DNA from 3 places in the Tannerella serpentiformis genome. Region 3 is predicted to be linked to each of the others. Evidence: riboswitches for the same ligand, from Rfam matches in the RefSeq annotation. Region 3 holds a riboswitch; each other region holds the start of a gene.
What was found. A riboswitch is a leader RNA that binds a small molecule or an ion and turns the genes downstream of it on or off. The one in region 3 is predicted to bind cobalamin.
Positions count from the first base shown of each region.

Region 1 (9,959 bases), 970 kb from region 3:
CGCTGGCCATTATGAAAGACTCCCACATCGGCACTTATGGCGTGCTGAGCCTCATTGTCTACGTCGCTCTCTGGCTCTGCACGGCCACGATCTTGGCCGACTACATGGAGGGGTATCTCTTCTTCGTTCTCTTCCTCGGCGACATCTGGGCCAAATGGTGCGCCTCGCAGGTGATCAACCTCCTGCCTTACGTCCGCCGTGAGGATGAATGCAAGATCCGAGCCGTCTACGATCCCATGTCTACCGCCTCTCTCACCGCCGGGCTGCTTTTCGCCTTTGTGCCACTGATGGCCGGATCGGCATGGCTTTTCTGGGAAGGCTTCGAGTTCCTCATCGGCGGACTCTGGGTGACTGCGGCAGCCTCGGTGGGCACCATGCTGTTGCTCGTGTGGTACATGCGACATCGCCTCGGCGGTTACACGGGCGACTGTTGTGGCGCTACCTTCCTACTCTGCGAACTCTCTTTCCTTTTCATGCTGAATATCGTATGGATGTTTTTCTGATTCGCCACACCTCTGTGGATGTGCCGTCAGGCACCTGCTACGGTCATACCGACGTAGCCCTCCGCCCGACTTTCCCTGAGGAGGCCGCCCGTGTCAAGCAACAGCTCGACGCCTACACTTTCGATGCGGTCTACACCAGTCCGCTCAGCCGTTGCACACGCTTGGCTGCCTATTGCGGCTATCCAGACGCCCTCCGCGACGATCGGCTGAAAGAGATGAATATGGGCGAGTGGGAAATGCAGCTCTTTGACGCCATCACCGACCCCCGCATTCAGGAGTGGTACGACGACTATCTGCATGTGGCGCCCACCGGGGGCGAATCCTACCCCGACATGCAGCGCCGCATCTCCGCCTTTCTCGACGAGCTACGGGAGACGGGTCACAGCCGAGTAGCCCTCTTTGCCCACGGTGGTGTGCTGATGTGCGCTCGTGTACACGCCGGCCAGCTTCCTCCCGCTGAGGCACTCCGTCAGCTCACACCCTTCGGCGGCATCATCCGTATCACCCTGTAAACCCGTCGGAAATTCCCAACTAATGGGGACTCATGCCTTCTTTTTATCCATAGTATTAGGGATTGCCCTCGCCTCAGCCCGCTCCTACTTTTGCCCCCGCAAATTTTTTAATACAAGAAAGAAATGGGAAAGACAGCCATCATTTACGGTTCGACCACGGGTACGACCGAAGACATCGCAGGCCGCATCGCCTCGAAATTGAATATCGCTCAAGGAGACATTTACGAGATCTCTAAAGTTACCGCCGACACCGTAGCCGGCTACGACACCCTGCTGCTGGGTAGCTCCACTTGGGGCAGCGGCGACCTGCAGGACGACTGGTACGACGGCATTGAGACCCTCAAGGGTGCCGACTTGGCCGGTAAGAAGATCGCCCTCTTTGGCTGCGGCGATTCATCCTCTTACTCTGACACCTTCTGCAGCGCGCTGGGAACGATCTACAACGACCTGAAGGATTCGGGCGCCACGTTCGTAGGCAGCGTAGATCCGTCGGACTACACCTTCGACGGCTCTGACGCCGTTGTTGACGGACAGTTCGTTGGTCTCCCGATCGACGAGGTGAACGAGTCGGACAAAACCGACGAGCGCATCAGCAACTGGGTAGCATCGCTTTAATGAGATAGCGTCATGGTCGCCGAGACGAAGCAGATAGTGGGATCGGCCGAGATCAAAGTCTTGTACAATCACATCTATGAGTACAAGAAAGGCGTTCGAAACCTGATCCTTTACACGTTGAACGAGCAATATGTGTCCCACGCCTGTGAGCGATTGGACAAGCAGCGTATCCCCTACCTCATTCAGCGCGCGGGAAAGAACAACATCAATATCTACTTCGGACAACCGGAATGCATCGAAACGATCCGAAGTTTCGTCTCCCGACCACTGAATACGCTTACGCCTGAAGAGGATTTCATCCTCGGTGCACTATTGGGATACAACATTTGCGAACAGTGCAAGCGCTTCTGCACAAAGAAGAAGACCGCTTGCCGAGCTTAACGCCCCCCAAAAAGAGAGGTGTCTCCCCCAAAAAGGAGGCACCTCCTTTTTTTCGTGAGTTCTCTGCGTAAGTAAATCTCGTTTTTCGGCTCTGTGGCAAGTTGTTTTTCGGTCCGCTGACTCAAAAGTCGGCTGGCAAGTCGCTTGCCGAGGCCGCTGGATCAAAAGTAATGCTGGCATGTCGCATGCCAGGGCCGCTGGCTCAAAAGTGACGCTGGCGTGTCGCATGCCGCGGCCGCTGGATTAAAAGTAACGCTGGCGTGTCGCATGCCGCGGCCGCTGGATCAAAAGTGTTGCTAGCATGTCGCATGCCGCGGCCGCTGGATCAAAAGTAACGCTGGCGTGTCGCATGCCGCGGCCGCTGGATCGAAAGTGACACTGGCATGTCGCATGCTGAGGCCGCTGGATCGAAAGTGCCGCTGGCATGTCGCATGCCGGGAATACGGAAATAAGTGACACAGCGCAAGCACACGCTTTTATCTTCCTATCCACAGGAGGCTGCTCTCAACGCAGGCTCCGCCTTTGCAGGTTGGCATAAATTCCGACCTTTGGCCCCGGTTGAAGAACCCATTAATCAAGTCAATATGAAAATAGAAAAGATTACCGCCCGCGAGGTATTGGACTCGCGTGGCAACCCCACCGTTGAGGTGGATGTGAGATTAGAATCTGGATTTGTTGGACGTGCCAGTGTGCCTTCGGGCGCCTCGACTGGTGAGCATGAAGCCCTCGAATTGCGCGATGGAGACAAGAAGCGCTATGGTGGCAAAGGCGTGCTCAAGGCCGTGGAGAATGTCAACAATGTGATCGCTCCCGCCTTGATCGGTATGTCTGCACTCGAACAGCGTGCCATCGATCATAAGATGCTCGCCCTCGACGGTACACCGACTAAGTCGAAGCTCGGTGCTAACGCCATCCTCGGCGTATCGCTGGCCGTAGCCAAGGCCGCCGCTAACTATCTGGAGCTGCCCCTCTATCGCTACATCGGCGGCACGAACACTTATGTCATGCCGGTGCCGATGATGAACATCATCAACGGAGGCTCGCACAGTGATGCCCCGATCGCTTTCCAAGAGTTCATGATCCGTCCCGTGGGCGCTCCTTCTTTCCGCGAAGGTTTGCGGATGGGCGCGGAGGTTTTCCATGCGCTGAAGAAAGTGCTGCATGATCGCGGACTGAGCACCGCCGTCGGTGACGAGGGAGGCTTTGCCCCCGCACTGAATGGCACCGAGGACGCACTCGATTCGATTCTTGCCGCCATTAAAGCTGCTGGCTACGAACCGGGTAAGGACATCCGTATCGGTATGGACTGCGCTTCGTCAGAGTTTTACAAGGACGGCGTCTATGATTATACCAAGTTCGAGGGCGCCAAGGGCAAGAAGCGTACGGCAGACGAGCAAATCGCTTATCTCGAGGAGCTGATCAGCAAATATCCTATCGACTCGATCGAGGACGGTATGAGCGAGAACGATTGGGAGGGCTGGAAGAAGCTCACCGAGCGCATCGGCAACCGTTGCCAGCTGGTGGGCGACGATCTTTTCGTGACCAATGTGGAGTTCCTCTCCAAGGGTATCGCGCAAGGTTGCGCCAACTCGATCTTGATCAAGGTTAACCAGATCGGATCGCTGAGCGAAACGCTTGATGCGATCGAAATGGCCCATCGCCACGGTTACACGACCGTTACAAGCCACCGCTCGGGCGAGACAGAGGACGCTACGATCGCTGACATCGCCGTGGCTACCAACAGTGGACAGATCAAAACCGGTTCGCTCAGCCGTAGCGACCGCATGGCCAAGTACAATCAGCTGCTTCGTATCGAAGAGGAGTTGGGCGCACTGGCTGTATATGGCTACAAGCGCGTGAAGTGAGAATGGCTCCCGATCGGATTGTCGGTCGGAGCCGCTGTTATAGGTAATTCGAGAGAGGTGTCCCCATAGGATGGGGGCGCCTCTTTTTTTCGGGCGAAAGTGGGCGGTGATGCGTCGGAATCAGTGGGCGCGGCGACGAATCTCAGCGCAGACGATAGCCGTGGCCACGGCCACGTTGAGCGATTCAGCGCCGTAGCGGTCGGTGGGATAGCGGGGGATACCGATTCGATGAGTGACGAGTGCTGCTACTTCGGAACGGATGCCACGTCCTTCGCTGCCCATTACGAGTAAGCCAGTCGTGAGGGGTGACGGTAGGTCGTAGAGAGGCGTGCCGTCGGCAAAGGTGCCGTATATCATGGCCTCGGAGTGGCTGCGGATAAAGGCGGGGAGGTCTGTGTAGTGGATGTGGATGCGTGCCGTGGAGCCCATTGCGGATTGGATGGCCTTGGGACCGAATGCGTCGGCCGTGTCAGGGCTGCAAACGAGGTGCGTGTAGCCTAACCAGTCGGCGGTGCGGATCACGGTGCCGAGGTTACCGGGATCTTGCACGCCGTCGAGGGCAATCACCCACTCCTGAGTGGGATCGGCGCCACGGAGATCGTCTTCACGGCGGTGGAAGATGGCAATCACCTCGGGCGGCGACTTTAATAGGCTGGCACGATGCAGTTCGTCGCGATCGGCCTCGATTCGTTCGCCGTCGGATAGCTGATCGGCGTGCGCATCAAACCATTCCGGTCGTGCAGCTATCCATTCGCAGGCGAAAGTGCCCATGAGATCGATTACGGTTTTGGTTCCCTCGGCCACGAAAGCCTGTTGCTCGTCGCGGTGTTTCTTCAACTCCAGCGCGTGCACCTGTTTGATCTTCGCTTTACTCAACATCTTTTCGGTTTGTTGCCATTTATACGGGCAAAAGTAGTCTGTGCGTGGGGATGGAGGCCCTTCCACACGCGATTACTCCCGCCGAAAGTTCAGAAGCTGCTTCTATTTTTGTCCGCGATTTCGGTCTAACCGGTGGGGCAACCGCTTCTCGGTTAGTAAAAGGGAAGCCGGTGAAAGGCCGGCGCTGTACCCGCAGCCGTATGTTCTGTATCCTTGGCCATCTACACACTTGCCACTGGCTCGCATGAGCTGGGAAGGCTGCCTACGAAAAGGAGGAACGAGCCGGAAGACCTGCCGACGTCAAATTTTAATCTTCCCTCACGGTCTCGGGTGAAGACGAGGGCTCAGATATGTACTCAAATGTCTATCGGATCTATCTACATACGTAAGACTACGACACTCATGCTCTGCGCATGGGCCTCCGTTGTCGTGGTCACGGCTCAGGAGCGCGATACAACCTTAGAACGTCGCATCGATGAGGTTACCGTCACCGCTACACCTACGCCACGGCGACTGACAGCCACTATCCCCGTACAAGTAGTCACGGGCGAGGCCATTCGTACCCTTGGATTGCAAAATATGGCCGATGCCGTACGCCGTTTTGCAGGAACCACCGTCCGTGACTACGGCGGAATTGGCGGCATGAAAACAGTCTCCGTGCGTAGCCTCGGCGCCCATCACACGGCGATCAGTTACGACCAAGTGGCAATGAGCAACACGCAGGCCGGACAGATAGATATCGGTCGTTTATCCCTCGATAACGTGGCCATGCTCACCCTCTCAGTCGGTCAGGAGGAGGATCTGCTGCAATCCGCCCGCATGTCAGCGTCAGCAGCTGTGCTCAGCATCCGCACCGAGGTACCTCAATTCACATCCAAGCGCCGCCACAGTCTGCAAGCCCACATCCGAGCTGGATCTTTTGGCTTCATCAACCCTTACCTGCGACTTGCCACTCGATGGAATGCCCATACCGCGCTCTCGGTCGACGCTAATCTGCTCCGAGCTGATGGCGTCTATCCGTTTACGTTAGTCAATGGCTCTGAGCGTACCCGAGAAAAACGGTATAACTCAGACATTCGTTCTTGGCACTCCGAGGCCAACCTCTATCGCACCACAGATCGCAGTGAGCTTCGCGCCAAAGTCTACGCTTTCCGATCCGAACGTGGATTGCCTGGTAGCGTCGTCCTCTATCGCACAGGAAATAGTGAACGATTGTGGGATGAAAATTTCTTTGCCCAAGCTAATTATCGATGGAAGGCCAACGATCGATGGACCGTACAGGCGCAAGGTAAATACAACTACTCTTGGAATAAATATGAGGACACCGATCCGAAATATGAGGGCGGCCGCCAGACGGATCTCAACACCCAACATGAATATTATGCCTCTCTTGCCGCAATGGGCCAGATCACGGACCGATTCAAGCTCTCGCTGGCCCAAGATGGCGCCATCAATACGCTGAACAATAACGTAAACGACAATCCCGCGCCCATCCGATTCACTTCCCTCACGGCCCTGCGCGCGCGGTACCGACTCGGACGTGTTACCATGGTCGGAACGGCCCTGGCTACGCTGATCACGGAGCGTGTCAAGCGTGGCGATCGCCCCGCCGACCGAAGTCAATTCACACCCTCTTTCTCCCTGACCTACCGACCCCTATCTGATCTTGACCTCAACCTCCGCGCGCTCTACAAGAAGACCTTCCGCGTGCCTACGTTCAACGATCTGTACTACCTCCGCATAGGTAACACCGGACTAAGGCCTGAACTGGCCGACGAATACAACATCGGCCTCACATGGACTGCCGCGCCCGCTCGCCTGATCGACCAAATCACGCTTACATGGGATGGATATTACAATGAAGTGCGTGACAAGATCGTGGCTTTCCCCTCCACGTACGTGTGGCGGATGGTCAACTTCGGACGGGTACGCATCTTCGGCTTCGACGTCGCTCTCACGGCCGGTGTACCCCTTACCCACGGCGTGCGCGTCGATCTTCAGGCCAATTACACCTATCAGCGCGCCACGGATGTGACTTCACCCGAAGCAAAGAACTACCGCGACCAAATTCCCTACACTCCCCTCCATTCGGGGAGTGGCTCCGCGGCCCTGCGCACGCCTTGGATCGATGCGGCTTATACCGTCGTGGCCGTGGGCGATCGTTACTACATGAGCCAAAATCTACCCGAAAATCGCGTCAACGGTTACGCCGAACATACGATTGCTCTCTCGCGTACGTTTCATATACATCACCCCGATGGATGTCGCATCCGCGTGCAGGCGGAGTGTGTCAATTGGATGGATACACAATACGACATCATCAAATACTACCCCATGCCCGGTCGGAGCTTCCGCGCCACCGTGGCGGTCACACTCTAAACATTTTGAAGTACTAACCCCAATAAAACAAGACAGAAATGAAAATCAAACAATCTCTTTTCAGTGTATGGTGTATGCTTGCCATCGCGTTGGCATTCACCGCGTGTAGCAAAGACGACGATCCGAAGCCCAATGATGACGGCACCAAACTCACGTTGCCCGCTTCTCGCGTCTTTATTCTTAACGAAGGCTCGTTCAAACAGAACAATGCCGGCATTACCTTCTATGCCCCGAACAAGGATGGCAGCTTCATCGCTGATGTATATAGGATGCAGAACGAGAAGGGCCTGGGTGATACAGGGCAGGACATGATTATCCACGGCGATTACATCTATGTAACCGTCTACAACTCGGGTCTGCTGCTCAAGCTCAATACTGCTGGCGTGGAGCAGAAGCGACTCGCCTTCAATAAGGAGGATGGATTGCCGAGACACCTCTTTGCCCTCGATGGAAAGCTCTATGTCACCCTCTACAGTGGCAAGGTGGCCAAGGTGGACGCAGAAACATTGACCATTGAAGGCTATGCCAACGTGGGCGAAAACCCTGAAGGCATTGCTTATGCCAACGGCTATCTCTGCGTAGCCAACTCTGGGATGGGAAAAGGCACCACCGTGACCATTATTGACGCTAATTCCATGCTTGTAACGAACAACATCACCGTGGCACAGAACCCGGAGAAGGTGCTTGTCTCCGAAGGCAAATTCTTTGTGCAGGGATACGGCGGTAGTTATCCCAACTACACCTATCCTGTGCAGCTCGTTGACATTTCTACTGGTGCCGTCAAGACCATAGCCAAGGCTACGAACTTTTGTGAGTATCGCGGCACGATTTATATGGTTTACAGCGACACGGATTGGAAGACTTACAAGACGACCAACACCTTCTCCAGCTATGATGTCCGCACTGGCACGTTGAACAGCAGTAACTTCTTGAACAATATGCCCGACGCGCTCGGCTCAACGAGTGTCTACATGATGGAAGTGAACCCCAACAACGGAGACATCTACATCGGAACGTCTGATTATAAGACCAACGGCGACATCTACCGCTTCGATCGTAATGGTAAGCTCATCGAAAAGTTCAGCTCCGGAGGTATTAACCCGAACAACGCCGTCTTTTTCAATTGATGTCCCTTCCCTCTTGGGGATAAGCCGCTTCTTGTCCCCAAGAGTTACATAAAAACCTGTGATACGCACTTTCTTCTGCCTATTTGCATGGTTCATGCTCTGCCTCACGTTCAGCTGTAACGTGGGGCAGCGCTCTTCTATGCCTCAGGCTTCCGACGCCGGCGCGTCAGTGGACTCCCTGCGCTATGCAAGGGGTCTCACCATCACGCGCCACACTGATTTTACCGTAGTAGAGCTGCGCGATCCTTGGAACGAGGGTCGGTTGTTGCATCGTTACCTGCTCGTGCCGCGTTCCGCAGCTGCGTTGCCTGAAGGAATGCCTGAGGGCACCGTGGTACGCACTCCTCTCCGCCGTATGGTGGTCTATACGTCCGTCCATTGCGCACTTCTCAACGAATTAGGGGCCTCCGACGGCATCGCGGGCGTATGCGAGGCCCAATATGTGCACGTCGAGCCCGTGCTTAACGGATTGCGCAACGGTACAGTGGCCGACTTGGGCGAGGCTACCTCACCCGACATCGAAGGGATGATCCGCATTGGCGCGGACGCCATCCTCGCCTCGCCATTTCAGAACGCCGGCTATGGGCCAGCCGAAAAAATCGGTCTTCCGATCATCGAATGTGCCGATTATATGGAGGCCGACCCGTTAGGAAGGGCCGAATGGATCCGTTTTCTCGGACTCCTGACCGATAGAGAGGCCACAGCCGACAGTCTTTTCCGCTCCACCGAAGCAGCATACCTCCGCGTGCGCGCGCTGACGGACACTATTTCGAAGCGCCCCACGCTTTTGGTGGGGAAGAAATACGGTTCCGCCTGGCATGTGCCTAACGGGGCGAGTTACATGGCTCGCATGTACCAAGATGCGGGTGCGGACTATGTTTTTCGTGATCTGCCCGGCTCGGGAAGCACTCCGCTGACGTTTGAGGCCGTTATCGACCGTGCGCAACATGCTGATTTATGGCTTATTCAGTATAATGCCGATGTGAATATGACCTACGGGTCGCTCCGAGCCGAATACACACCTTATGCGAGCTTCGACGCCTTCGCGGGTAGACATATCTACGGCTGCAACACCCACAATTCGCACTATTACGAAGAGATCCCCCTCCATCCAGACCGTCTCCTGAGCGATCTCATCGCCATCATCCACCCCAGACTCCTACCCGGCCATAAGCTCCACTACTTCGCACCGTTAGGAGAGTAAAAACGCGGCCAAAGACCTCTGCCGAGGCAGGGAAGTTTGCCTGGTACATGGCACAAATCTGGACCTCTCCAATCATGTACCCGGCCAACTTGGCCAAAGCCTCCAGTCCATCTATCATGTACCCGGCCAACTTGGCCGGTGCCCCTGGCACCTTGATTTTCTTTTGCTTCTTTTCTTGCATCAAGGCAAGAAAAGAAGAATAGGGTAGGAGCAAAGCGCCGCCTCTGACGACAGAAACATTCATCCATTCCCCAAAATAGATCATCCCTCAAAATGAAGGACGCATGGAAGCCCTTCGTTTTGAGGGATTTTTTATTCGTAGCAGCATACGCTTCCCTCCCGAGATGCATTTTTAGACCACATTAAGGAATCATCCGAAAAATGCAAGCGATTCAAAACGTCCATCTAAGATGGAAGTGCAAAACGCGCCGCGTTTCGGTGTTCCACCTAAGATGGAAGTGCAAAACGCGCCGCGTTTCGGTGTTTCACCTAAG
Region 1 is NZ_CP028365.1:2,602,134-2,612,092, forward strand. It holds gene C7123_RS10990 (adenosylcobinamide-GDP ribazoletransferase) at 1-503, shown strand, start outside; gene cobC (alpha-ribazole phosphatase) at 488-1,015, shown strand; gene fldA (flavodoxin FldA) at 1,139-1,630, shown strand; gene C7123_RS11005 (DUF2023 family protein) at 1,643-2,011, shown strand; gene eno (phosphopyruvate hydratase) at 2,596-3,876, shown strand; gene C7123_RS11015 (RNA methyltransferase) at 3,997-4,755, opposite strand; cobalamin riboswitch at 4,860-5,068, shown strand; gene C7123_RS11020 (TonB-dependent receptor plug domain-containing protein) at 5,116-7,134, shown strand; gene C7123_RS11025 (YncE family protein) at 7,173-8,261, shown strand; gene C7123_RS11030 (ABC transporter substrate-binding protein) at 8,356-9,465, shown strand; gene C7123_RS13015 (hypothetical protein) at 9,876-9,959, shown strand, end outside.
Region 1: another riboswitch for cobalamin. It lies ahead of C7123_RS11020 (TonB-dependent receptor plug domain-containing protein); the one in region 3 lies ahead of C7123_RS02295 (TonB-dependent receptor plug domain-containing protein).

Region 2 (9,959 bases), 960 kb from region 3:
TGAGGTAGATATTTTTGTGATGTATCAGGCAAACTTCCCTGCCTCGGTAGAGGCTTCCGGCCAAATTGTCCGGATACCTCGAAAATATTCGACCTGCCCCGATCTATGAGGATCGAAACGCGCCGCGTTTGCGGCTGGTCTCCACCGGATACCCCCAAAACGAAACAGCCCGACACGTTTACACATGCCGGGCTGCACAGTCATTCGGACGGGCGGGCCGTCCACAGTCAGAAATAGTTATGAAAAAAGAGCGTGTTTAATCTTCTCTCTGAGAGGGAGTTCCTAAAGGGGTGAGGCTTGCCTCACGCAACAGATGTACGTGGGACAGACTCGCCTTATTCGGGGTTCTTTGAGTGATAGTAGTCTACCTTCTCGGCGTTCTTGGTGTGGTTCATCCACAATTGACGGACATTTTCGCGCTCGAGGAGGCCATTCATGATCTGAGTCTCGTCTGAGCAGTCGTAGCCCATGGTCTTGAAGTACATTTTCCAGCTCGTGTCTTCCACTTCACCCTCTTCATTGGGCTGGAATGGGGTCTTGGCGACGTCGTTGCCAGCCATATCGTTGTGGGCATGGTCGCCGGAGATGGACATGAGGGGTGTGCAGTAGACGCGGCCCTTGCTGACGCCTGCTTTGACCATTCTTTCGCGAACGAAGGTCTTGAAGTTGTCCTTCATGTCGACCGTACCGACGTAGTAGTTTTTGTTGATCTTCTGGAGCGCCTGTTCCAGCTGCGTGTAACGGATGTTCGCCTTGTAGATGTCGTATGAATCGGGGTTACCGTGGCCCATGAAGGCTACGATGCCCTGCTTGGCGTAGTTAGCGTAGTTCGCATCAAGCGCTTTGGCGAGTGCCTTGACGTCCTTATCGGCGTCGGCCATGAGGGGAAGGCCTAAACGGAGGGTGACCTTCTTCAAATAGGCGTCGTCGAGGTCTCCCAGACTGTTGTTAGCGAAATCCTTCATGTAGTTGATCACTCGGCCGTACTCTTCGCCCGGAATCACTTGCAGAGACTGGACAATAATCTCGCTGTACTGTACGCGTCCGAAGGCTTCGAGCCAAAAGTTGGGCGAGTAGTAGTGACGCACCTCGGCTTTGGCCTCTCCCTCGTCCTTGGCGTGCTCGCCCGCGGCGGCGCGGTTGATGCAAATGGCGGAGGAGAAGGACAGGAAGACGTCGTAGTCGGGGAATGCCTTCTTGTATTCGGCTACGGTGTTGTCGAAGGCCAGAAAGGCGCGCTGCCATGTGGACCCGAAGGCCACGAGCAGGATCACTTTGTCGTGTTTCTTACCCGTCTTGACGGTGTTGTCTACCGATTGTTGGTAGCGCTCCACGTTCGTGATGGGTTCTTCACTCTTGTCGCAGGAGTTGAGGCTCACTGCGAGGACGATGGCCATTGCAGCCAAGATCCATGTCTTAATTCTCTTCATAATCGTTACTATTTAGGTTGGTAATCGTGTCTTTTTCGTGCTTCACCTTCTTGCCTTTAGCAAAGCGTACGGTGAGCGAGGCGTAAACGGTGCGCCCGGGCGTCATGGTGCCCAAATGGAGGCCGTGCGGGGTACGGTCGCAATAATTGAAGAGGTTATCCACGCCAGCTTCGAGACGATAAGTCATATGACGTGCGCGTCCGAGGTCGTGGGTGGTAGAAAGTCGCCAGATTTGGAAGCCTTTCCCGTCGCCGTTGATCTGATAATATCGCTTGGATGAGGCGCGTCCGTAAAGTCCGGCGGTAAAATGATAGGCGGGAGAGAAATCGTGGCTCCAGGTGACGAATGCATTGGCCTTGTGGTGGGCTGTCCCGTCGATGATGACGGATTTCATGCGGTCGTGAGTGGCGTCGTAGAGATTGGCGTCGGTATTGAGGTAGCTGTATCCGGCGCCGATGGTAAAGGCGCGGACTGCATATCGAAGACTAATGTCTACGCCGTACGTTTTGGCGCTTTCGAGGTTCTTGTACTGGCGCACTTTGACGGGGTCGTACCTCGCCACCAGGTCACCAGGGGCTTGCGAGGTGGGGATGGTGACTAAGGTGATCATGTGGTCCAGTCGGTTGAAGTATCCGGTGACTGACAGGGAGAGGCCACGGCTTCCCAGATATTCGGCACCGAGAGAAAAGTAGTCGGAGGTCTGCGGACGGAGGTCGGTGTTACCTAAATAGAGGTGGGTGCCGGCCATCTCGCGGATGTAACGGTAGAAAAGTTCCTTGGGAGTGGGCGTTTTGAATCCGCGACTCCATACCGCGCGCAGGCGGTAGTCTCCGAGGCTGAGCATGGCAGCAATTTTCGGTGTGAGCTTGAACCGCCCGAAGCGGGCGTTACGATCTACGCGTAGACCCGCCGTGATTTGCAGCGGATCGAGCAGCCCGAACTCATCTTGTACGAAAACGGCCGCGGTTTGGTCTGACGCCTTACCGTCAATGACGCGCATCGGCGCCTTGAGCCAGTCGTAGCGCCATTCAAGGCCCGCACTGAGCGTGTTTTCGAAGGGTAAGCGGAAGACACCCTTCAGCGCGGCCAAGGTGCGCTGCTGATCGCTCTGCAGATCCGTCTGCCCGGGGAAATAAGGGTAGTACGGCGTATATCGACCATTGATATAGCCATCGATGAGGGTGGTGTCAGTGAAATTGTAGTAGTAAGCGTGGCGATCCCAGCTCACGTCGAGCGTGAGGAGGTCCGTTCGGTTCAGCTTCCATTTACCCCCGACGGCTGCGGAGGCGTTGCCGTACTGAAGATCGTAGGTCTTCACGTCTACGGAGGGGTATTTCCCGCTCGGGCGGTAGATGCGTTTGCCATAGATGCTTCCGGCGGCGTAGAGTTCGAGGTCGCGCGTCGGAGAGAAGCCGAGTCGCTCGGACAGTTGCCAGTTCGTGTTCCTGTTGACTGTCTTATTGCGGGAGTCGGTGATGAGAAATTCCGTTTGGTTGGGGTCCTCGACAGACGTGTTCTGCCATCCATCGGAGTGCTGAAGCTGAAAGTTGGTCCAGCTGCTGAATCGGCCGATGTTGAAGCCCACGCCGGTGTGTTGGCGGACATCTCCATACGACCCGAAGCGCGAAGTATTTTCGAGTAAGACCCCTTCATCGTGCTTTTTGGTGATGATGTTGATCACGCCGGCCATTGCATCGCTCCCATAGAGCGCGGACGAGGCGCCGCGGACGATCTCCACCCGCTCGATGTTGTTCGGATCGATGAGCGAGAGCTCATTTTGCCCGCCGACATCGCCGTGAATACGTTTTCCGTCGATCAGGATCAGGATGTAGTTATTGCCCAAGCCATTCATCTGGATATGGCTGCCCATGTCGTCCTCACCAAAGGCGAAGGAGGCGGTCAATCCCGATAAGATGTCCTCGATGCTCCGTCCGGCGAAGTTCTTGAGCGCCCGGCCCGAGATAATCTCCGTCTGTACGGGTACAGACTTCAATGTATGTTCCGTACCCGTTGCGGTGACGACTACCTCGTCGAGTGCAATGTTCTTCATCGCCTCGTTGGGGCGCCTCATCGTCGAATCTTGTGCCGAAACGGCCTGCGCTACCCAAAGTAAGGCGGTGGCAAGGGCCATCCGTCCGGCGACTTTGCAGCGTGGTGCCGATGTGATGTGATGCAAGTGTCTCCGTTTCATCCTCTAAACTTGATGGATAGGCTTACGTAGACCGAGCGGCCGGGTGTCAGCGTGGCGTAGTTGAAATTGTAGGGCCTGTCGTCGGTGTAATTGAAGAGGTTTTCGATGCCCACGCCCGGTTCGAGGATCACAGAACGGAGAGAGAACGTGTGGCGGGTGTTGAGATCCCAAACTTGGTAGGCGGGAGCGTAACCGTAGGTCTTGGAGAAGCGTTCGCTGTTGATGCGACCGTTCAGGTAGACGTTCATCGTGTATCCGCCCCATGTGCGTGTCCATTGCGCGTTGACGTTGGCGGCATTCCGGAGACTCTTGTCGATGGGTCGGCCCGTTTCATCGTCTTTCGTGTCGAGGTGAGTGTATCCCGCGCCGATGCGGAAGCCTGCTCCGAGGTAGGCTTGGGCCGCCACGTTGATGCCGCGGACTTCCGCCTTGTAGACGTTGTCGCGCTGGCGCACTTCCTCGTGTCCGTACTTCTGTTTGGCCTCTTCACCCGTGGCGATGGTACGATAATCGATCATATCACGGATGCGATTGTAGAAGAAGTTCGTGCTCACCGTGAAGCGGCTGTGGGCGTACTCGGCATTGAGGGAGAAATAGTCGCTCTTCTCGGGTTTGAGGTTGAGGTTGCCGATCGTAATGCGGTCGACTGACTTGGTCGTCTCGGAGGCGTACAGTTCCGAGAGTGTGGGAGCGCGAAATCCAGCGGCATAGGAGGCTCGGAGGTTCAGACCTCCCTGGCCATACATGAGGGCGACGTTTGGCGTGGCGTAGCTCTTGAAAAATTCGTGGTAGAGGTAACGCACCCCAGCTAAGGCTCGCAGTTGGCGGGTGATCGTGATCTCATCTTGTGCGAAGAGGGCCGCGGTGTAGGCCGTTTTGTGGCTGATGTTCTCCGTGGGACTGCTGAGCATGTCGGCCAAGTACTCCACCCCGACCGATACCTTATTCCGTTCGCCCAGGTTGAAGATCCCCTTCACGTTGGCCTGCTGATTGCGCGTGCGTTTGCGCACCAATTCGTCGCCTGGCTGGGTCTTGTACGTCTTGCTTGCGTTCAGGAAGTTGTAGCGCGACGAAAAGAAGTCGGCCTGATAGTCCGCCGTGATGTAGGCATCGGGCGAGAGGAGGTATTTGACGCCTGCGCCCCAGGAGTAGGTGCGGTGCTGGAGGTCGTAATCGTACGCTGCGGCGGGCCGACGCGTGATGTTGCGGAAGTAGCCGCCTCGCAGCTGGAAGGAGAGGCGATCGGTGGCGTCGTAGGTGAATCGTTGGTTGACGTTGTCGGAGTGAAAGCCGGCGGAGGCTACCTTCTGCGTCTCCACAAGGCTGTCCTTCTTGTTTCGCTCGTACGGACTGAGTTGCCAGCTTTCGGCTTGGCTGCGGCGATAGGAGGTGTAGGAGCCGAATCGGCCCGTGTTGACGTCGGCCGCGATCGACTGAGTGAAGCGTCCGTGCGACGTGTAACGCGTGTCGGAAGAGAGGTTGACGGCATGCTTTACGTCGTTCGTGATGATGTTCACCACGCCGCCGACAGCGTTCGTGCCGTAGAGCGCCGAGGAGGCGCCGCTGAGGATCTCAATGCGCTTGATACGCGAGACGTCGATGCGTTCGTAGGTGTTGTCGCCACCTATCCGGCGACCGTTTTCGAGGAAGACGAAGTATTTCTCCGGCAGCCCGTTCAGGCTGAGCGTCGTGCCCATACCGTTGGTCATGTTCGAGAAGGAGGGGGTCAGTTTTTGCAGGGCTTCGTCGAGGGTTGAGATGCCGGCGTTGCTCAGTTCGCGCGACGTGATCACGTTCACGGGCACGGGGCTATTCTTCATCAGGTGATGCGTTCCGGTGCCCGTCACCACCACCTGCCCAAGCTGCACCATACTCTCGCGCATGCGGATCACGACGCCCGTTTCGCCGCTCCGCACCTCGCGCGCTTCGGTCGTATAGTTCAGGTGTGACACGTTCAGCGTGTGCGTGCCCTCGGGCAGGTTGCTGATCGTAAACTCGCCGCGCGTATTGGTCACGTCGCCCGTCAGACTGTGGTCCACGCGGATGTTGGCGCCTACCACAGGCTCGTTCGTGTCGGCATTAATCACTCGTCCACTCACGCCCGTTTGTGCGCTGAGCGTCATCACCCCGCACAGCCATGCGAGGAGCATTCCTATGTACTTTTTCTTCATATGTGACTATTGAATATATCCATCGTCAGTCCTCCGCCGCCCTGGCCCCGGGGCGTGCGACATCAAGCTGTGTCCTGGCAGGTTTCCTGACTTCCCCCTAAAGAACCGAGGGCCTTCCCATCGCGTGTCTGTGCACGCCGACAGTGGCATTGCGGATGGCTCTTCTTTTTGCTTTGAACGAGGGGGGTTACAGTAGCGGGCACTGTTCCGGACTCTCACCGGATTCCCTTTTCATGCAGCGCGACGGACGCCGATCGCTGCATCACCAAAACGCGGGCAAAATTAGGCGCTGTTTTTATAATTCCCATACCGCACCCTCACATCGATTCGCGTTTACGGTCGGCCCCCGTCCGTCGGCTGGTCTTTGATCTGGAAATCTTAGTAGGGCAGATTGTGTTTTTTATCAGATCGCATGAAATACAGTGCGAATCCAATTTGTTTGATACAAAATGCCCTGCAATCCGAAGCAATACAAAATGGATTCACATCAGATTGTACGCCATACGAAGTGAGTCAATTTTGATTCAGATCAGATTTCGTGCAATCCGATGCAATTCAAAATTGATTCGTTTCAGATTTCACGCCATGCGGAGTAAATCAAATCTGTTTCACATGAAATGCCGTGCAATCTGAAGCAATACAAAATGGATTCACGCCAGATTGCATACCATACGAAGCAAATCCAATTTGTTTCACATGAGATGCCGTGCAATCCGATGCAAAACAAAATTGATTCGCTCCAGATTGCACGACATATGGAGAAAATCAATTTTGATTCAGTTCAGATGTCGTGCAATCCGATGCAAAACAAAATTGATTTACATCAGATTGCACGCCATACGGTGTAAATCAGAATTGCTTTAATGCATAGGTTCTGCATAATAAGGGGAGAGGGAATGGTATCGGGTAAGATTACTTGCCATCTGACCCTATCCAGCATGGCGGCAGATCGCAGTTTGCCATCAGGGGGCAGCGCACGGAGATTTTCCGACGGATGTAGCCCGTAGTTGGGAGCGCGCGGGGTGTCGTCATTCAAGGGATTCTGTGTCTGAAAACGCACCGCAGAGAATCCATTCTTCGCAGGCGATTTCCTGTGTGAAAACGTTAGAAATGGGGCGTAAACATGCCTGTTTCTGTTAAAAATGAACTGAGAACAGGGTTGAAAGCATGTTCTACAACATGTTTTCGGGGAGTAGCTCTATCTTTGCGGCGGTTATTCAATGAAGGAGTTTATGAGAATGATTGCAGATAAGCAGTGCTTACGTGAATTGGCCATGCTGCAATATCAGGCAGAAAGGTACCGTCTGGCAGGCAATGGCTTTATGACCCAGCACCTGTATTCGCGGATCCGCAAAATACGGGAACAGCTGGCCAACAGTGACAAAAATTGAGAAGACATAGCCCTGATGAAACATGCGGGGTATAAGTGATTGTAAAAGTGGTTATCGAGAAGCAGCGGAGGGAGTAATCCTTTCCGCTGCTGTCATTTTACGGGGTTTGCGTCTCGCTTAGTTCGGACGCAAACCCCGCGTTTTTTCTGGGGGTGTCTATCGGGAGAAGTGTCGGGGCGTGATCAGAACTCGGAGGTGAAGTGGAAACGCACGTCGGGAAAGTCCTGCTGCGCCATGGTGAGGACGTAGGCCGAGTCGGCCAGGTAGACGTCGCGGCCCTCGTGATCGGAGGCCATGTATTGGGCCTTGCGGCGCATGAAGCTGTCGAGCGCAGCCTTGTCGTCGCTCTCGATCCAGCAGGCTTTGTAGAGGGGGAGCGGATCCCAGCGACACTGCGCGCCGTACTCGTGCAGCAGGCGGTACTGGATGACCTCGAACTGCAATTGCCCGACGGCGCCGATGATCTTGCGACCGTTGAAACGGTTGGTGAAGAGTTGCGCCACGCCCTCGTCCATCAGCTGATCGATGCCTTTGTTCAGCTGCTTGGCGCGCATAGGGTCGGCGTTTTCGATGTATTTGAAAAGCTCGGGCGAGAAGCGTGGGAGGCCCTTGAACTGGAGCAGCTCGCCCTCGGTCAGGCTGTCGCCGATCTTGAAGTTGCCCGTGTCCGGTAGGCCGACGATGTCGCCGGCGAAGGCTTCGTCGACGACCTCCTTCTTCTGGGCCATGAAAGCCGTGGGACTGCTGAAGCGCATCATCTTATCGAGGCGGACGTGGCGATAGTTGGCGTTGCGTTCGAAGCGGCCGGAGCAGACCTTGACGAAGGCGATGCAGCTGCGGTGATTGGGGTCCATGTTCGCGTGAATCTTGAAGACGAAGCCGGTGAACGTGGGCTCCTCCGGCTGGACGAGTCGCTCGACGGTCTGCACGGGTTGGGGTGGCGGAGCGATGCGGACGAAGCAGTTGAGCAGCTCGCGGACGCCAAAGTTGTTCAGCGCGGAGCCGAAGAAGACCGGGGCGACGTCGCCACTGAGGTAGGTCTGGACGTCGAGCGGGGGATAGACGCCCTCAATCAGCTCGATGTCTTCGCGGAGCTGCGCGGCGGACGACTCGCCGATGCGGCGCTCGAGGTCGGGATCGGTGAGGTCGCTGAAGGCTACGCTCTCCGTGACCACCTGCTTGTCGGGGCGGTAGAGATCGAGCTTGCGCTCGTAGAGGTTGTAGACGCCTTTGAAGCGGTCGCCCATTTCGATGGGCCAGCTCAAGGGGCGGACGGTGATTTGAAGCTCGCTCTCGATCTCGTCGAGGAGGTCGAAGGGGGCTTTGCCTTCACGGTCGAGCTTATTGACGAAGACGATGACGGGTGTCTTGCGCATGCGGCAGACTTCCATCAGTTTGCGGGTCTGTGTCTCGACACCTTTGGCGGCGTCGATGACGATGATGACGCTATCGACGGCCGTGAGGGTGCGATAAGTGTCCTCGGCGAAGTCTTGGTGGCCGGGGGTGTCGAGGATGTTGATCTTGTAGCCTTCATAATCGAAGGCCATGGCGGAGGTGGCCACGGAGATGCCGCGCTGCTTCTCGATCTCCATCCAGTCGGAGGTGGCGGTGCGGCGGATTTTGTTCGACTTTACGGCGCCGGCTACGTGGATGGCGCCACCGAAGAGGAGGAGCTTCTCGGTGAGGGTGGTTTTGCCGGCGTCGGGGTGGCTGATGATGGCGAAGGTGCGGCGGCGGCGGATTTCGTCTTGGAGGGTCATAAGGGGAGAGGGGAGTTTGAAGTAGTCAGAGGAAGTGAGTAGTAGTTAGCGGGAGGCGGCGTCCATGAAATGATGGAGGCAGCGGTCGAGGCTGTCTTGCCAGCGGGGGATGGACAGGCCGTAGACGGTGCAGATCCGGGTCTTGTCGAGGACACTGTAGGCGGGGCGCGCGGCGGGCGTGGGATAGTCCGCCGTGGAGATGGGGAGGACGATGCACGTGAGGTGGGCGACGCGGAGGATGTGGCAGGCGAAGTCGTACCAGCTGCAGGTGCCCTCGTTGGTGTAATGATAGACGCCGGGGTGGAAGGTGGGCGCGGTGAGGATGTGGAGCACGGCCTCGGCCAGGTCGCCGGCGTAGGTGGGCGAGCCGATTTGATCGTTCACGACGCGGATCTCGGGGCGCTCGGCGCCGAGGCGGAGCATGGTCTTGACGAAGTTGTTGCCGACTTCGGAGTAGAGCCACGCGGTGCGGAGGATGGCGGCGTCGGTGGGTAGTGCCTCGAGCAGGACGTGCTCGCCGGCGAGCTTCGTGCGGCCGTAGACGGAGGTGGGCGACGGGGTGTCGTCCTCGCGGTAGGGGCGATGGGCGCGGCCGTCGAAGACGTAATCGGTGGAGATGTGAATCATGCGTGAGCCGACTTCGCGGGCGGCCGTGGCGAGGTGGCCGACGGCGTCGCGGTTGATCTGGAGGCAGCGTTCGGCGTCGCTCTCGGCGCGATCGACGGCGGTGTAGGCGGCGCAATTGATGATGTAGGCGTAGCGACCGCGGCGGACAAAGTCGGCGACGGCGTTGCTGTCGCAGAGGTCGAGTTCGTCGATGTCGGTCAGGGTGAAGGCGTAGTTCGGGTGGCGGTAGATGCGGCGGCGGATGGCGTCGCCCAACTGGCCGCGGGCGCCGGTGACGAGTACGGGGATCATGTCGAGTGAATGATTCATAGTGAATGATTAATGAGGGTGAGTGATGTCGCGCTCCTCCTTGTATTTCTCTGCCAGGAAGGTGAGCATGAGGTTGATTT
Region 2 is NZ_CP028365.1:2,613,082-2,623,040, forward strand. It holds gene C7123_RS11035 (sirohydrochlorin cobaltochelatase) at 336-1,430, opposite strand; gene C7123_RS11040 (TonB-dependent receptor plug domain-containing protein) at 1,417-3,621, opposite strand; gene C7123_RS11045 (TonB-dependent receptor) at 3,618-5,792, opposite strand; cobalamin riboswitch at 5,852-6,077, opposite strand; gene C7123_RS13020 (hypothetical protein) at 7,013-7,183, shown strand; gene C7123_RS11055 (peptide chain release factor 3) at 7,366-8,943, opposite strand; gene rfbD (dTDP-4-dehydrorhamnose reductase) at 8,989-9,861, opposite strand; gene C7123_RS11065 (DUF4924 family protein) at 9,889-9,959, opposite strand, start outside.
Region 2: another riboswitch for cobalamin. It lies ahead of C7123_RS11045 (TonB-dependent receptor); the one in region 3 lies ahead of C7123_RS02295 (TonB-dependent receptor plug domain-containing protein).

Region 3 (9,959 bases):
ACGGAAGTCAGATCCATGAAAGGGTAGGAATTGTTGATGGACGAACGCTCGTCACGCACGCCGTCGACCATGATGATAGAGTGGTCAAAACCGCGGATGGAAATCTGCTGGAAGGCGCCGTAGCTGGTCTGTACGCGTACGCCGGGCAGGAAGCGTGCGGCGTCTTGAATGTTCGTGATGCCGTGGTTGGCAAGCAGCCGTGAGGGCAGGGTGTTGGTGGTGACGGGCAGGTAAGCCGCAGGGACACCCAGCTTCATCACCTCCACTTGCATGGGGCGCTTGGCGGTGACAGAAATTTCGGAGAGCTGGAAGGTGGTGTCCTGGAAGTTGGTGTACTCGCGTTTGGGCTGACCGTCCTGCGCGTGAAGTGTGGTGGTGAGGGTAAGGCCGAGGCCGAGGAAAAGGGTAAGTGATGATTTCATTCTGATATAATGTTTGGGTGATACTTAATGTGAGTTCGATGTAAGCATAAAACCAGCAGAGACTCTTTACGGAAGCCACGCGATAGCCAAAACGCTTTTGGAAATGCTTGCAACAGTGTTGCAAACGCCAAAAAGTTTTTCGTGGGACTTGCAACGGTGTTGCAAACACCAAAAAGTTTTTCGTGAGACTTGCAACGGTGTTGCAAACGCCAGAAAGTTTTTCGTGAGACTTGCAACAGTGTTGCAAACGCCAGAAAGTTTTTCGTGAGACTTGCAACGGTGTTGCAAACGCCGAAAAGTTTTTCGTGAGACTCGCAACGGTGTTGCAAACGCTGAAAAGTTTTTCGAAGCATTTGCAGCATTGCTGCAAGACCTTCTCCAGAGACAAGACGCCTCATGCTTTCGTCGAACTCACGTTACTTAATTGGTGAGATAGCCTCGTCAATTCAATCGACGACGAGGGAGGACTGATTCGATGCGTTCCATAAGTGTGCGGGGACGGATGGGTGTAATGTGTAGTGTAGTGTTGTTCTAAGAGGGGGAGAATCCGTCCCCGCATTTGTGTCAGCGTCTTAGTCGCGATCGTTCGTCTCGTAATGTTTCTTTTTGGAGAGGATGTCGAACATGCGGTGGTTCAGTGCAAAGCGGATGTGGGCCAGGTAGAGGGCACGGATGGCGTCGCTCTGGCCGAGGCCTTCGAGGAGGACGTTGACGCGGTAGCCTTCCTTTTCGAGCTCTTGCTTCATATCGGTGGCGATGTCATTCTTAGCGTGGTCTCCAGCGACGAACATGAAGGGGCGCAGGGTGACGCGTTTCGCACCGCTCTGCTTGAGCTTTGCCCGGAGGTCGTCGAACGTGGGGTAGCCCTCGATGGTGGTCACGAAGCAGCGTGCGCGGCCCTCGGCGGCGAGCATGTAGCCGAGCATGGCGTACTGTGCCGTGGCGGGATCGTAGCTGCCGTGGCCCACCCAGACGTCGGCGGCGTCATCAGCGGGCGCGGGGGCGAGGGCGCGGATCACGGCCGCGTAATCCTCCGGCATGTAGAGCAGCGGGGTGCCGATACGCACCTCCTTGAAGTCAGCGGCTACGGACGCCACCTCGCGACGCAAGGCCTCCATCTCCACGCCTTCGATGATGTTGGCGGATTGGATGACAAGGTGGGTGAAGCCGTCGGATTTGAGCTGCTTCAGCACTTCAAGCGGAGCAGATGTCTCAACGCCGCGATCGCGAAGCCGGCGGCGCACGATGCGTGAGGTGTAGGCCTCGCGTACCTCCAGCGTCGGGTAGGCGGCGCGTACCTCGCGGGTCAGGGCATCGATGGTGAGAGCTCGGGTGTCGTCGTGCGTGGACCCGAAATAGACCATGACGATGGCGGCTTTGTCGCCGGGCTGCATGGACTTGAGCATGTCGGAGGCGACGAAATTCTCTCCGTCATGCGCGTAGCTGATTGCGGTAATCATCAGTAGAAAGGCGATGAAATAGGTTTTCATTCGAATAAGCAGTTAGGGGGTAATAAGAAGTAGTAGTCAGCGTAGTCAAACAGCCTCAAGCTCTCCGCTTTTTGCTTTTGCGGCGGAGTCGCTTGAGGTTGATCCACACGCCAGAGAGGGAGACAAAGGCACCACCGAGGCAGGCCGTCCAGATAGCGATGGTCCAGAGCGTGGGGCGCTCTACGAGCCAGCGGATGTTGAAGTAGTGCAAGCCGCTGAAGACCCACTTCTTGGCCATGCGCGCGCGGTTGAGGTTGCGGAAGTTGCCCGTGGCCGGATCGACGTAGTAACGGGTCCGGTCGGCGTTGTCCACCATCACCTTGTAGGCCGGGAGCGGGAGTGCTGTCCAGCGGGAGATGTAATACTCTTCGTAGCGTTCGATCTGCGAGATGGTGAAAGACTCACCCTTGTGCAGTGCGCCGATCGCTTTCTCTACCGTGGCCGGAGAGAGTTGGAGCGGGGGCAAGTCGGGCGTGGAGGCATCGAGGCTGAAGGTGGCTGTGTCGGTCGTCACGTCGTAGATAGGCACATCGCGGAAGTGGTTCCAGACGATTTGCCGCGCTTCGGGGTGCAACTGCCGGACGGCGCGATAGTCCGTGTAGGCCGAGAGGGGCAGTGACTTGCCACGCATCTTGGCGTCCGACACGCGATAGTCGCCGTGCGTAGGGATGACCCATTCGGGGATGCGTTGCAGGGCCATTGCGCCGCTGAAGGCAAAGCCGATGAGGACGAGTCCGAACGTGAGTCCGGTGACGTGGTGCGCCTTCAACCAGGCCTTCTTATAAGGGCTGCCGAGCTTACCCCGCGCCTTCCGGTTACGCCGGAGCATGATGAGGCCGACGATGATACCGGTGAGTATCGCGATGAGCGCTACGACACCGCCGGTGGTCAGGCTGCGGATCCAGACGTCGTTATCGCGGCGCAGGATGGGCAGGTAGAACTTGTGCGGGATGGCGCCGACGTAGGCCCAGAGGCGACTGCTGCGGTCGGTGAACTGGAGCACTTCGCCCGTGCGGATAGAGATGTAGAGCTCATGGCCCGCGGCATCGTCGAAGTAGCACTTGGCGATGGGCATCTCGTCCAGATAGCGGGAGTACATGATCCACTGATCACGGCTGTGGAGCGTGTCGATGCGTGCGATGGGGGCGTCGACCCAGCGGCGGGCCACGTTGCGGATGGTCTCCGCGGTGACGGGCCGCCGGACCTCGGCGGAGTCGGCGCAGAGGGTGTAGGTCGTGTCCTTCGTCTCAAAGTCGAAGAGCGTTTGGCCTTGGAAGCGCCGCACCGTGACCGTCCGCACCTTCGCCGCCGCGCCCTCGGGTAGCCGTTTGGCTACCGAGTCGACGGCGGGAAGGGAGTCGGGCAGCGGCTCCATGCGCGCTTGCAGGTCGCGCTCGTCTACGTTGGGGAAAGGATGGTAGACGAGCACCAACCCCGACAAGCACCACATCAGAAAGAACAGTCCGACGACTGCGCCCACCCAGCGGTGGATCCGAAACAGCCACTTATTCATCAATCTTCTGTGCGTTGATATCGTTTATTCCTCGATGCCCACGATGCGTTCGAAGTGGTAACCCTTGGCGATGGTCATGCCCTTGGTCACCTGGCCCGACGGGATGTCGTAGATGTAGATACACGTAGGTGCGTCCTTCGGGTTGACACCGATGTAGGCCTTGTTACCGAGGACGAGTGAGCGCTGCGAGAAGGTACCGCTGCTGAAGGGCAGGTTGGTGCCGTTGTATTGGATCTCGGTCAGCTGATCCGTCGTCAGGTCGAGGATGGCGTAATAGCAGTTGTAGTCAGCACCCCAGCCCTTGGCACCGGTGTGCTCCGGATCTTGGATGTAGAGCAGCGCCTTGGTCGGAGAGAGACAGTCGGCGGTAACGATCTTGCCTTTGGGGTGGTTGTAGCCGCGGTAGCTCTTGTCGAACTCCGTCGCGCCCTTCTTGATGCGCAGCAGGGCACCGTGCTGTTGCGTGGAGCTCTTGGCGCCGGCGTTCACACTGTTGCAAGCCAGATAATAGTCGCCGTTGGGGGTGAAGAAGCTCTTGTGCTGGAGCAGTTCGCCGTAAGCCGTGCCGGCCATGAACTCGGCGCGCGTCTCCTTGACCACCTTCTCCGTCTTCATGTCTGCGGCGTTGATGAAGGCCAGCTGGAAGCCACTCTTATCGTTGCTGTAGGTGAAGGCATAGAGAATCTTGCCGTCACGATAGTTAGCGATGCCGGAGGTGTTGAACTTGTCTTTGTCTGGCGGTGCGGGCAGGTCGAGCTCGCCCTCGCCGAGGATGGTCATGTTCTCGGTGTCGATCTTGATCCAAAGGATCTTGTCCGACTTGCCATTCGAGCCGATCAGCACCAGGGTGTGGTCGTTGATCCAGGCGTGCGTGTAGCGGCGGTCCTTCAGCGTGTTCTTTTTGAAGCTGACCTCCTTGACGACGGCTATCTGATGCGTCCCTCCGGCGTCAACAATTTGATACTTGCCGAAGCGATCCTTCTCCTGCGGAATCTGGTAGTAATACTTACCGCGGATGATGGTCTCTTGATAGAGTTTCTTCGTCACGTCTACGCCCGAGCCTTTGAAGTCGAGCTGCGTTTGTGCGTCGAGCGACTGGGTACTCTTGACCAGCAGCGCTGCGGTCGAGCCCATGCCACCCTCTTCGCCCACAGCCACCCAAAGGTCGAAGTGGGCTTTCTGCGTAGGACCCGGATTCGGTGTTGGTTCCGGATCATCATTACATGCCGTGAAAACGGCTGTCGTTAGCGCCATGATCAGCGCCCAAGCGTAACATTTGATTGCTTTCATCTCTGTGTCTATTTATTGGTGTAAGTCAATTGTCATTCTTAATGGAAGGGCTTCAGTCAACCCTCTGCCCTCTATTCTACCCTCTACTCTCTACTCTCTACCCTCTACTCTCTACTCTCTACCCTCTACTCTCTACCCTCTACTCTCTACCCTCTACTCTCTACTCTCTACCCTCTACCCTCTACCCTCTAATTAATGAACACACGGAACTTGCAGAAGAAGGCACGGCCCGGCTTCTGGAGTTTATAGTTGTCGTAGAGCGTACGGTCGAAGAGGTTGTTGCACGAGAGCGAGATGTTGTAGCGCTCATCGGCGAAGGAGACGGAGAGGGAGACGTCGTGGCGATACTGCGTGGGGATGCGCGACTTGCTGTCGAGGCTGCCGTAGCCCTCCCAGGTGAGGAAGAAGCTGCGGACAAAGTCGAAGTTGTACGTCAGCCGCACCGTGCTGCGGGGGATGAGGAGGTCGCGCCGCTTCAGCGTCGCCTCGACGTGGGCAAAGAGCCACGGGCGATTGGGGATGCGGTTGCGATAGGTGATCATCTCCTTGCCGTCGGGATAGTAGCGCGTCATGCTGCGGGCGTCCTCCCAGCTGCCGTTGGCCACGACCTGCAGCAGGTCGGAGTAGGCATAGCGCAGCTCGCCCTCGAGGCCCCGGATGCCCACGCCGGGCACGTTGTCGTACTGGCTGGTGCCTTCGGTCTCGGAGACGACGAGGCGGATGTAATCCTTCACGTCGCGATAGAAGGCGTTCAACTCGTAATCCAACCGATGACCGGGGGCGGGGCGGAGCGCACCGAAGAAGCCGAGGTTGATATTGTGACTGTTCTCCGGACGCAGACGTAGGTTGGCATAGACGGTGGTGCCGTTGCCGAGCAGCTCGCGCGACATGGGTAGACGCAGACTGTGCTCGTAGGAGGCTTTCACAGCGAAGGCGTCGGAGGGGAAGGCGTAACGCGTGGCCAGGCCGTAGCCCGTATGATTCTTTGTCGAAGAGCCCTGCACCTCACCCGAACCGGTGATCCAGGGGAGTTCCTGCTGCCCAACCTTCAGGTAGTTCGTGTAGTTCTTGACGAAGAACGTGTTCTGCCAACGGTCTTCGACGAGCAGCTGGCTATAGGAGAGGCCGAGTGTATGCTTGGCGAAGATGTCGTCCGAGGGCGCAAAGTCCGAATCCACGTCGTCCGTACGGCGATTGCCGGTGCGGTTCATGAGGTAGTTCAGGTTCAGCGAGTGGTGCAGGCTGAAGTGGTAATCCAGCCCGAGGCGGACGAGCATTAAGGGGCGGCGATAGTGTCGGTGCATGCGGTCGCGGCCTAAGATCTCGCTGCGGGCGGACTCGATGTAGGAGCCGTCCCAGCGGTATTTGCGGAAGGTGGTGTCGATCGTCTGGGCGTGATCCCAGGTGTGTGAGGCCGAGAGCGAGGCGTTGAGTCCGGGCAGGAAGAGGGCCTTCTTGGCATACCGCGCGGCGATGTTCCAGGCCTCCGTCTGACGTTCGGCGGCGCCGTAGACGATGGTCTGCATGGCGCCCGTCTGAAGCTGCTTGCGGGTGGTGGAGTAGGAGGCAGAGACGAACAGCTCGTCGGCCCAGGTGCGGCGGCTGACGCCGGCCTCGAGCTGCATGAGGGCGGAGAGGTAGTCGTCGTGGAAGCGACGCCGATCGGTGAGGCGGAACTCCTGCGCCGCCTCGTCCCACAGCTCCACGCCGCGCACTCGGTAGTCGTTCTTGGAGAAGTTGAAGCCTGCCGCAGGCCGCACGATAATCCCCGTGCGCCGATCGACGACCTGCGCAAAGAGGTCGGCCTTATGCGTGTGGAAGGAGCCGATGCCGTACGAAGCGTCGAGGTAGTTGCGCTGCTCGCGGCGGGTGATGATGTTGATGGCGCCCCCCAGCGCGTCGGCGCCGAGGTAGGCCGGGACGACGCCTTTGTAGATCTCCACGCGCTCGATGAGGTTGACCGGGAGGTTGGCGGGCGATACGCCGCTGCCCTTCGTGGCGAGCGGCAGGCCGTCCATGAAGTAGCGGATGGAGTTGCCCGAGAGGCCGTTGATCGATAGCTCGAAGTCGGAGCCGACGCCGCCCTCCTCGCGCACCTTGACGCCGGCGGTGCGGCCGACGAGGGTGTTGAGGTCGTGCAGCTGACTCAGCTGCGCCTTGACATCGGGGGCCGCGGCGGCGAAGGCGCTCTCGCGGAGACGCTGTGCGGGGCTTTTGGCGTAGACTTCGACAACGTTGAGTGTGACGGCGTCTTCCTCGAGCACAAAGTTCTGCGTGGGGGTTCGCGCTGCGTCCACCTCGGCCTTAACCGTCTTGTAACCGACGGACGAAACGGTGAGCGTCGTGCGTCCGGCGGGCAGTTCGAGGGCATAGGCACCGCGGTCGTCGGTGGATGTGCCACGCTGTGCACCGGCAGCGACCGTGGCGGCCACGACAGGTCTACCCGCAGCGTCGCGCACCGTACCTCGCACCGTGCCCTGTGAGGCGGCGTCGAGAAGGTAAAGCAGCCCGGCAAGCAGCATCAGGGCGCGCCGCAGTGCGACGTCCGACAGGCATCTCCTATGTATCTCGTATGTGTGAAACATCCCTTTTGTAACCTCCGCCCCTTGACCCCGAGGGGCGGTATACGTGTTGTTTCCGGCAGGTTTCCTGACTTCACCCTGAAGGGGGGCTGTGGGCCTTCCCGCCGCTCCGGGGGCGGCAGTGGCACGTCTTGCGGGTGCTCTCCTTTGTTCGATAGGCGGGGTGTTACAGTAGCGGGCACTGTTCCAGTCTTTCACTGGATTCCCTTTTTACGCCGTGGGCCGGACGGCCTACGATGCGTCACCGAAAACGGCGGCAAAAATAGAATCAGAAAGCAAAGTAGAAAGGCATCAGGGATGCCAGCCAAGTTTGCCTGGTACATGAATGGCGTGTACCCATGTAGGGGCGTATTGCATACGCCCCACCGAACGGTCCCAACGGGGCCGAACGATCCATGCCAACCGGGTACAAAAAAGGGCACCCCCATCTGTTTGGGGATGCCCTTTAATCATTCCGGGTACCTGTGGGGCGAATGCAATTCGCCCCTACAACCGGGTACCCTATTCCTCCGGCAACGTGATGTCAGGATTACCGTCGCCACCCGGTTTCTTCGGATCCTTCGGTTTCTCGCCATCCGGTTTCGGTGGCTGAGGCGTCTCCGGCTGCTTCGGATCCTTCGGCTGATCGGGCGTCTTGGGGTCCTTGGGTTGCTTAGGCTCTTTCGGTTGCTTAGGTTCCTTGGGCTTCTTCTTTGCAGCAGCCTTCTTCTGAGCAAGGCTCCGATTATAATCGGCATCGATACGATCGGCCAGCTTGCAAAGGTTCTCAGCCAACGTAGCGATAACCTCGGGGTCGATCGGCGTAGCACCATTGAGATAGTTCCACTGTAGGATGAGGATTACGCGGTCGTAGATGGCATCTGTTTCGGGGCGGATCTTGCTGGAAAGTGGAAGTTTCGCACCCGTGTCAGACGTCATGCGCTTCGTGTATAAGTCGTCGAACTCTTGGTTCGTCGTTTCCAGTTTTGTGAGCATCGGCGTGAGTCCGAGCTTGGCTATATCTGCTGCGTTCTCCGTCTTTTTCAGGTCGGCCACCAGCCCCCTGATGTCCGCCGTTTCACGATCGAAGCCTTCGTTCTGCATCCCGTTGTACGGTTTGACTACTGCCGCAATACGAATCGCAGCCTCTACGATGTCCTTATCAGGCAGGAACTGGGCATTGCGAATGGTGCCCATGATGTAAGTCAACAGCCCATCGCGTTCCCCATCTTTCTCCTGCATCAACCTTGTCTCAGCGCTTATTTGCGAGACCTTGGTGATGTCCGTCTCGATACTCTTATTGCCGTCCCACTCGACCATCAGCTCGTTCGGGATGCCCAGTTTGGTGATGTCGGCACCCTTAACCAGGCCATAGGCTAAGCTGTGAAATTGCACATGCAGGGAATTGTCCAATTTGCTCATTCCCGGCTTCCTGATCTCTACTGTCTTTTTCATTGTGTGTACTTTTTAGTTCGCGTTTATGTCGTGTACTACTATGCTGCATAGTGGGGGGCTCTATTTCTGTTGCGCCCCGGGTTGCTTTCGCCAAAGTTGCCCGAAATGGACCTCGCCCCGGGTCACTTTCGCCAAAGCTACCCCAAATGGACCTCGCCCCGGGTCACTTTCGCCAAAGCTACCCGAAATGGACCTCGCCCCGGGTCGCTTTCGCCAAAGCTGCCCGAAATGGACCTCGCCCCGGATCACTTTCGCCAAAGCTGCCCGAAATGGACCTCGCCCCGGATCACTTTCGCCAAAGTTGCCCGAAATGGACCTCGCCCCGGATCGCTTTCGCCAAAGTTGCCTGAAATGGACCTCGCCCCGGATCACTTTCGCCAAAGTTGCCCGAAATGGACCTCCGCCCCGCAGCGGGGGCGAAAGTAGAAAGATTCGGGAAAGGGGGCGTGTGAGCCCCCCCCCACGTTTTCGCTTGCGGTCAGACGTCGTCGTCGAGTGAGGAGAGGTATTTCTCGATGAACTCGTTGGAGATGCTGGTCAGCTTCTCTTCGCGGTCGGCCAACTCGCGCATCTCGTTGAGGCGGAGCAGGTGCTCACAGCCGGCCTCGCGGAAGAGACTCGCCAGACGCGAACGCTGGTCGATCTTGGAGGCAAAGAAGGTGCTGAGGCGGTCGATGCAGAGGTAACGCTTGTCGAGGGCCTTGAGGCCGGCGTAGCTGGAGAGTATCTCTCCCTCGGGCGTGTGGTCGTAGGTGATGAAGTAGAAGGTGCGGATGACGATCTTACGGTCGCGCGTGAAGTCGGCAAAGAAATACCCCACCCGGAAGCTGAAGACGCTGAAGGAGATCAGCAGCGAACCCTTGTACCAATCCACGTCGAAGGAGGTGAAGCAGAAGTTCATGTACGTATTGACCACGTTGGGCGAGAGGCCGTCGACGCGCTCGAACATGCGCTTGATGGCGTGCTCCTGGATGTAGACGTCGTAGGGGCGGTCGGGGTCCAGCTCGGGGATGTAGGGGTTGTGGGGGATGCAGGCCGAGAGCCAGCGGAGGCCGTCGTTGAGGATGTCCGGAAAGCCGACGCGGAAGAGTAGCCGTCGCTCGCCCTTGCGGTCGGTGCCCCAGATGGATTGCGGCTTGCAGGAGGAGAAGTCGACCGTGCGTCCGACGCGGTTACGCAACATTTCGAAGTTGCGCTTCTTGAACCACAGGAGGTGCATGCAGGGGTT
Region 3 is NZ_CP028365.1:563,112-573,070, reverse strand. It holds gene C7123_RS02315 (TonB-dependent receptor) at 1-422, opposite strand, end outside; gene C7123_RS02310 (sirohydrochlorin cobaltochelatase) at 995-1,912, opposite strand; gene C7123_RS02305 (PepSY-associated TM helix domain-containing protein) at 1,968-3,425, opposite strand; gene C7123_RS02300 (hypothetical protein) at 3,450-4,715, opposite strand; gene C7123_RS02295 (TonB-dependent receptor plug domain-containing protein) at 4,904-7,300, opposite strand; cobalamin riboswitch at 7,338-7,561, opposite strand; gene C7123_RS02290 (DUF6261 family protein) at 7,799-8,731, opposite strand; gene C7123_RS02280 (hypothetical protein) at 9,210-9,959, opposite strand, start outside.